Regions from separate parts of the Undibacterium sp. Ji50W genome, predicted to be linked through region 1. Evidence: riboswitches for the same ligand, from Rfam matches in the RefSeq annotation. Region 1 holds a riboswitch; the other holds the start of a gene.
What was found. A riboswitch is a leader RNA that binds a small molecule or an ion and turns the genes downstream of it on or off. The one in region 1 is predicted to bind cobalamin.
Positions count from the first base shown of each region.

Region 2: it holds a riboswitch for cobalamin, as region 1 does, so the genes downstream of both, ACO0K9_RS06820 (CoA-acylating methylmalonate-semialdehyde dehydrogenase) here and ACO0K9_RS22220 (TonB-dependent receptor domain-containing protein) in region 1, are expected to answer to the same signal.

Region 1 is NZ_JBMPOX010000020.1:74,994-78,411, reverse strand. Features, by position in the region: gene ACO0K9_RS22220 (TonB-dependent receptor domain-containing protein) at 1-1,515, opposite strand, end outside; cobalamin riboswitch at 1,831-2,084, opposite strand; gene ACO0K9_RS22215 (PilZ domain-containing protein) at 2,200-2,544, opposite strand; gene ACO0K9_RS22210 (histidine phosphatase family protein) at 2,598-3,155, opposite strand; gene ACO0K9_RS22205 (adenosylcobinamide-GDP ribazoletransferase) at 3,157-3,418, opposite strand, start outside.
Region 2 is NZ_JBMPOX010000002.1:344,415-347,832, forward strand. Features, by position in the region: gene ACO0K9_RS06820 (CoA-acylating methylmalonate-semialdehyde dehydrogenase) at 1-1,463, opposite strand, end outside; cobalamin riboswitch at 1,751-1,960, opposite strand; gene fumC (class II fumarate hydratase) at 2,406-3,418, shown strand, end outside.

The DNA of each region.
Region 1 (3,418 bases):
TGTCAAGCCAGACAAAGTCGCCTTGTTAACATTATGCGCACAGCCAAAAGAATAATTAAGCGTGTTTGGGCAATAAGCTTTACCTTGTGGATCGTTACCAGAAACATAGACCAACAAGTCCGTTGCCTTGTTCTGATAATACACAGCGCTCAACTGCGTATCGCCCTGTTCAAAATACACGCCGATTTCTGCATTTTTTGCTTTTTCTGGTTTGTTGCTGGCAACGCCATAACCAGGGTAATACAGTTCATTGAAAGTTGGTGCACGGAAGCTGGTGCCATAGCTGGCATTGACGCGCAGCGCATCAGTGAAACGATAACCGTAAGCGACGCTGCCCGTGGTATTGGAACCATATTGCGAGCTGCGGTCGTTGCGGATGCTGGCGCTGGCCAGATGCGCATCTTGCTTGAACACATATGATGCGGCAAAAGAATTCGTCGTGCGTTTCGTGCCATTGATGCCCTCTGTGACCAAGCCTGAAGAAACAGAATCAACATTTTCCTCACGCGTTTCAGCAATCAGTTGTAATACATCTTTACCGATTCGGATATCATTCTGGAAGCTGATACTGTTCTGACGTGTATCGATCTGGCTGGAGCCAAAGCCTGTGCTGAAACCCTTGTCAGCCGTTTCTGCATATTGCAGCGATGCAGACCAGTAATCTGTCAACTTGCCACGACCAAAGATGGCGATGGTTTCCAGTGTCCCGATATTGTGGTCATCGCTACCAGCACCGGCATCATATTGTGCATTATTTTTGCTGTGTAAAACACTGGCACCCAGTTCATAACCCTTGCTGATTTCCCATACCAGACGGCCATTGAAACTATCCATCTTGTAGCCATCTTTGTCAGCGTTGTAGGTGAAAGCACCTGCGCCTGGCTTGCTGGCAGAGAAACCTTCACTCTCTTCATGCCCGGCATTCATGCTAAGGCTGAGGTTGCTGGCAACAGAACCAGAAAAACCGGCCTGCAATTTACGTGTGCCATAGCTACCCAGACCAGCCGAAACGGTAGGCGTAATTTCGCCCGTGCCTTTTTTAGTAAATATCTGTATCACACCGCCCATGGCATCCGCGCCATACAGGCTGGACAAAGGACCATACACGACTTCGATACGGTCTATCTGTGACAGAGGAATGGAAGACCAGGTAGCGCCACCAGTCGTGGATGAACCAATGCGTACGCCATCAATCAACACCACGTTTTGTGCATTGCTACCACCGCGCATGAAGACTGAGGATGTCGTACCAGGACCACCATTGCGGGTAATTTCTATGCCGCGCTGTTGCTGCAACAGGTCAACGATGGAAGCCGCGCCGGATTTGGCGATGTCTTCCGCAGTGATGACGACATTATCAGCCAGCACATCTTTGGCGGCTTGCGCCTGACGGCCAGCGGTAATGACCACACTGGAAGCAGCGCCAACGGCAGCAGTTTGTGCAAAGACGGTAGAAGACGGGAATGCAGCGGCCAAGGCCAGGCTGAGGGCGAGCGGTTTGAATACAGATGTCATGATTTTCAGAAAAATAAAACATGCAGCCGACGTCCCCGCAGGCTGCAATGGAAAAAGCAATAGGAACATCGGTATCGTCAGCGCCAGTGGTCTGATTAAGAACCTGTTGTCGATCTTACTGCGCGAGCGCAATCGTAATCTACGCGGGGCTCATGCGCTGCTCAAAATGCTCATGTACTTAAGTACATTCCGCTTTTTGCGCTGCGCTTTTGTTACCCTTACCCCGCTGACGCTCGCTCGCTACAGATCGACAACAGGTTCTCGGAAGCGGACGCAGCGTTCTGCGCCTGATTTCCACGAAATTTCCCCGTCCGTATTACTTCACTTATTCTGGCCGGTATCCGGGCTGACAAGTATCACCATCTGACCTTCCCATGCACATAGCACAGTGGTATTGGAAAATGGCTGGCTACAAATCTGAATGTGAAGAAACAAGCATTCAGTTTTTGCAGCAACTTGTACACCGTTGCGGGGGCAGCACACGTTTGCCTAGCGTAGCTAAGCGTCGTGTTTCCCGTTTAACCGCAGATATGAACATATCCGCAAGCACCAAAACCCCGCCATTCTATAGACAGACGGGGGTAGCCGCAAGTTCAGGGGGTTTAAAAACTGAGGCAGATCAGTTTATTAACTTATTGAAAACAAAGCAGATTTGCTTTGCCAACATTGTCCAGACATCCGATTTCAGGCCAGATGCGCCGTTTTGGATATCCAGGCAACAACAAGTTGCGCGTGCAATTCAGACATTTCTGATAACAGCATGCCAACGTTGTAACTATCACCGCTGAGAATGGCATGCCTGACCGTGCCCTTGCAACTGACCTTATAGATCTCGGCTTCTTGCACAATACCGGGGATTTCTATCATCATCGGATAGCTGCGCTGAGGAAGCAGGCTTTCAGGCGACTGCAAAAGCACACCCTCTGCCGATATATTGATCACCCGGGTGAAGATCAATCTGCCATCCGGCATCTTGATACCAGAGCGCCAGGTGACGGTGACACGGGGTGATTTTCTGAGTTCTATCATGCAATGGCTATGCCTGGTGCGCTGACGGCTTCACTGTCGGTCTTGCGTAAATACTATCTGTAGTATTTACGAAATACCAGTATTTCCGTATATTCACCAAAGCTAAGGCTGAGGTTTTGTGCACAAACCAGTTGCGCCAGTTCATCTGCTGCCATGCCATCCTGCCAGACCAACAGCATGCGCATGATGCCGGCATGCGCCACCACCAGCGCTTCTGACAATTGCATCTGACGCAGATCAGCCAACCAGGCAATCACCCGCTGCGCCACATCCAGCGCCGATTCACCGGCACCGGGGCGATAGGTCGCCGGGGCTGCTGCCCATGCATCAATCTCGGCGCGTGGAATGGTATCCCAGGCGCATAGTTCCCATGCACCAAAATGCATTTCCATCAAACGCGGGTCGAGTTGTGGCTGCGCATGCAAGGCTTGCGCCAGCAAGGCACAGCGTTGCAAGGGGCTGGAAAATACGGGGATAGCGGCAACCAATTGCTGGCGTATCTTCGCTGCGAGTATCTGGTAATCGGCAACCAGCACCGGCACATCGGCCTGCCCATAGCACAGACCATCGGCAATCTGTGGTTTGGTATGGCGCAGCAAATGCAGGCGCATGTCAATGCACCTGAAAAGCCAGCAAACCCAGATAGATGCCGACTTCTGCCACCTGCTGCGTGGCCCCCAGGCAATCACCGGTAAAGCCATTGATACGACGCTGGAACATGCGCGCCATGCGCCAGGTCAGCAAGACGATCAAAACAAGTGCCGTCAGCAATGAGGCGGGCTGGAATGGAAAGTAGACCAGCAACAAGGCCGCAGGCAAGCATACGGTCAGGCAGGCGATCAGGAATTCATCAGAACGCATTTCCTGCGCCAGT
Region 2 (3,418 bases), on a different contig from region 1:
TCAAACCAGCGTGCGGTGATGGTCTTGGTCTGGGTATAAAACTGTATAACTTGTTTGCCGTAAGGCCCCAGGTCACCGAGTTTGGATGCACGCGAACCGGTGAAAGAAAACAGTGGCACTGGCACAGGAATAGGCACATTGATACCGATCTGGCCGACATCAATATCTTCTTCAAAAGTGCGTGCCGCCGCACCAGACTGGGTGAACAGTGCCGTGCCATTGCCGTTAGGGTTGGCATTGATGATGGCGATGGCATCAGCCAGCGTATCTGCCTGCATGATGCATAGCACAGGGCCAAAGATTTCTTCTTCATACACGCGCATGCCGGGCTTGACGCCGGTGAAGACGGTAGGGCCAACGAAGTTGCCATGTTCATAGCCCGGCACTTGCGGTGCACGGCCATCCAGTACCAGGGTAGCACCTTCGGCAATGCCCTGTGCGATCAGGTTTTCTACCCGTTCCTTGGCGGTACAGGAAATGACCGGACCAATGTCGGTATTGGCTTCTGCACCGGCATTGATTTTGAGGCTGCGGGCGCGGTCCAGCAAGTCTGGCACCCACTGATTGGCTTCACCTACCAGGATAACGACGGACAGTGCCATGCAACGCTGGCCAGCCGCACCAAAGGCAGCACCGGCGAGGTTGTTCAGGGTTTGTTCTTTATTTGCATCGGGCAGGACGATGGCATGGTTCTTGGCACCCATCATGCATTGCGCACGCTTGCCCGCCAGGGTGGCGCGCTGATACACATGCGTGCCTACGCGGGTAGAGCCGACAAAGGACACCGCCTTGATATCCGGATGATCGCAAATCGCATTGACGATGTCTTCACCACCATGCACCACATTCAGCACGCCAGGTGGCACACCTGCCTGCATCGCCAGTTCAGCCAGGCGCATGGTGACCATGGGGTCTTGCTCGGATGGTTTCAGGATGAAGGTATTGCCGCAGGCAATCGCCATCGGGAACATCCACAGCGGTATCATGGCGGGGAAATTGAATGGGGTGATGCCAGCGCACACGCCTAGCGGCTGGTTCAGGGTATAAGTGTCGACACCGCTGGCAACGTTATTGGCGATTTCGCCCATTTGCAGGTTGCCGATATTGGCGGCATGCTCGACCACTTCCAGGCCGCGAAAGATATCGCCTTCGGCATCGGCCAGGGTCTTGCCCTGTTCGGCTGTCAGCAGCGCAGCCAGTTCGGTCATGTTTTCGCGTATCAGTTGCTGGTATTTCAGAAAGATGCGGGCGCGTGTGCCTATCGCTGTCTTGCGCCAGGTCTTGAAAGCGGCCTTGGCAGCATCGACTGCGGCCTGCATTTCATCCGGTGTGGTGAAGGGAACATGGGCCAGCACCTGTTGCGTGGCGGGGTTGATCACATTGCGCCACTGCGTGGTTTTGGATACAAGCAGTTCGCCATTGATCAGCAGTTTGACCTTGGGAACCTGGGTAAGAGTAGTCATGATGCTTTCCTGAACCTTCCTGATTATGCACGGACAGACGGCGGGCTTTGCCCGCAACAACTGCCGCACTGATGCCTGAAAACAGGATAGCCGCTACATGCAGAAACCTGCCGTAGCAACGATCCTGACCATGGATATGCACCGTGTGGACGCACACCCGCCACGCACCTTCCGTACGTGACCAGACCTTGGGAAAAAACAGTAAAGAGCAATGTTGAATACACGCGCACCCGCACGCCATGATGACGTGCCCATGCAGTGTTTCAAACACAGCCTTCCGCAGTGTTTTTCTCAGCGATCAACAGGCCGGTATCCGGGCTTGCAAGTCTTGTTACATCGCCTTCCCAGTCATGCATGACCAGTGGCGTGGTTGATGTAACCGCACTCGCTTACCGTTGCGGAGGCAGCAGGGGCTTGAAACCTGCTTACGATCTTAAGCGCGAGCGCAATTTGTATTGATGCGGGATTCATGCGCTGCTCAAAATGCTCATGTACTACAAGTACATTCCGCTTTTTGCGCGGCGTTTTTGTTACCCTTACCCCGCTGACGCTCGCTCGCTACAGATCGTAAACACGTTTTTAGGTCTTGATACCAACTGTCATTCGTTAATGACAGCGATCAGGACGACCACTTTCCCGTTTAACACAGCCCAAGAAATTGGGATGTGCACCTGTTATTTTTAGAATAGCATAAGACTTGACGTTTACGTAAACGTAAATACGTAGGTATGCATGAAAAAAATTCAACGATGCCACGGCCTTGTGAATTTGCTTAAAGTTGCCAATGAGTAAAAAGCAGGTTTGATTCAGATTGCGTATCATGAAAGCTATGGGTGCTTGCCAACACGCAGTAAGTACCGTCTACCCAACGCCCGCCGCGCCTGACCTGATCGGTGAAAGATGCCAGATATGGCGAGCGTGCCATCAACCAGGAAAACAGCAATGACCAGTCAGCATAGCCAAGACAATACCGACAACAGGATGGAACGCGATACCTTTGGTGAAATCGCCGTACCTGCAAAAGCATTATGGGGCGCACAAACCCAGCGTTCACTACATCACTTTGCCATCTCTACTGAAAAGATGCCGGATGCGCTGGTGCTGGCGCTGGCACGTGTGAAGCGCAGTTGTGCCATCGTGAACCGTGACCTTGGTTTGCTGGATGCCAGATTCGCCGATGCCATCGTCAGCGCTGCTGACGAGGTGCTGGCTGGCGCGCATCCGCATGCCTTCCCGCTGTCGGTGTGGCAGACCGGTTCCGGCACACAAAGCAATATGAACATGAATGAAGTACTGGCCAATCGCGCTTCTGAATTATTGGGTGGTAGCCGTGGCATGAGTCGCCTGGTGCATCCGAATGATCAGGTGAATATGGGGCAGTCATCGAATGACGTCTTTCCCACCGCCATGTATGTGGCAGCCTGCCTGACGGTAACGCAGTCACTGTTGCCAGCGCTGCAGCAACTGCGCACTTCGCTGACCGCCAAGGTGGCAGAATTTGCCGACATCGTTAAAATTGGCCGCACCCATTTACAGGATGCGACACCACTGACACTGGGGCAGGAAGTCTCTGGCTGGGTGGCGCAACTTGTCCATGCAGAGCAGGCTATCAGTCTCGGTCTGCCGGCTTTGCAGGAACTGGCCATCGGCGGCACGGCCGTTGGTACCGGCCTGAATACCCATGCGGAATTTGGCCAGCGCGTTGCCGCCAGCCTGGCGCAAGACACAGGCATAGGCTTTGTCGCCGCCCCCAATCGTTTTGCAGCGCTGGCTGCCCACGATGCCATGGTCAGCTCGCACGGTGCATTGAAGACGCTGGCGGTGGCCTTGATGAAAATCGCCAATGACATACGCTGGCTGGCTTCCGGCCCCCGTTCCGGCCTGGGTGAATTGCAGATACCGGAAAACGAACCCGGCAGCTCCATTATGCCGGGCAAGGTCAATCCTACCCAGTG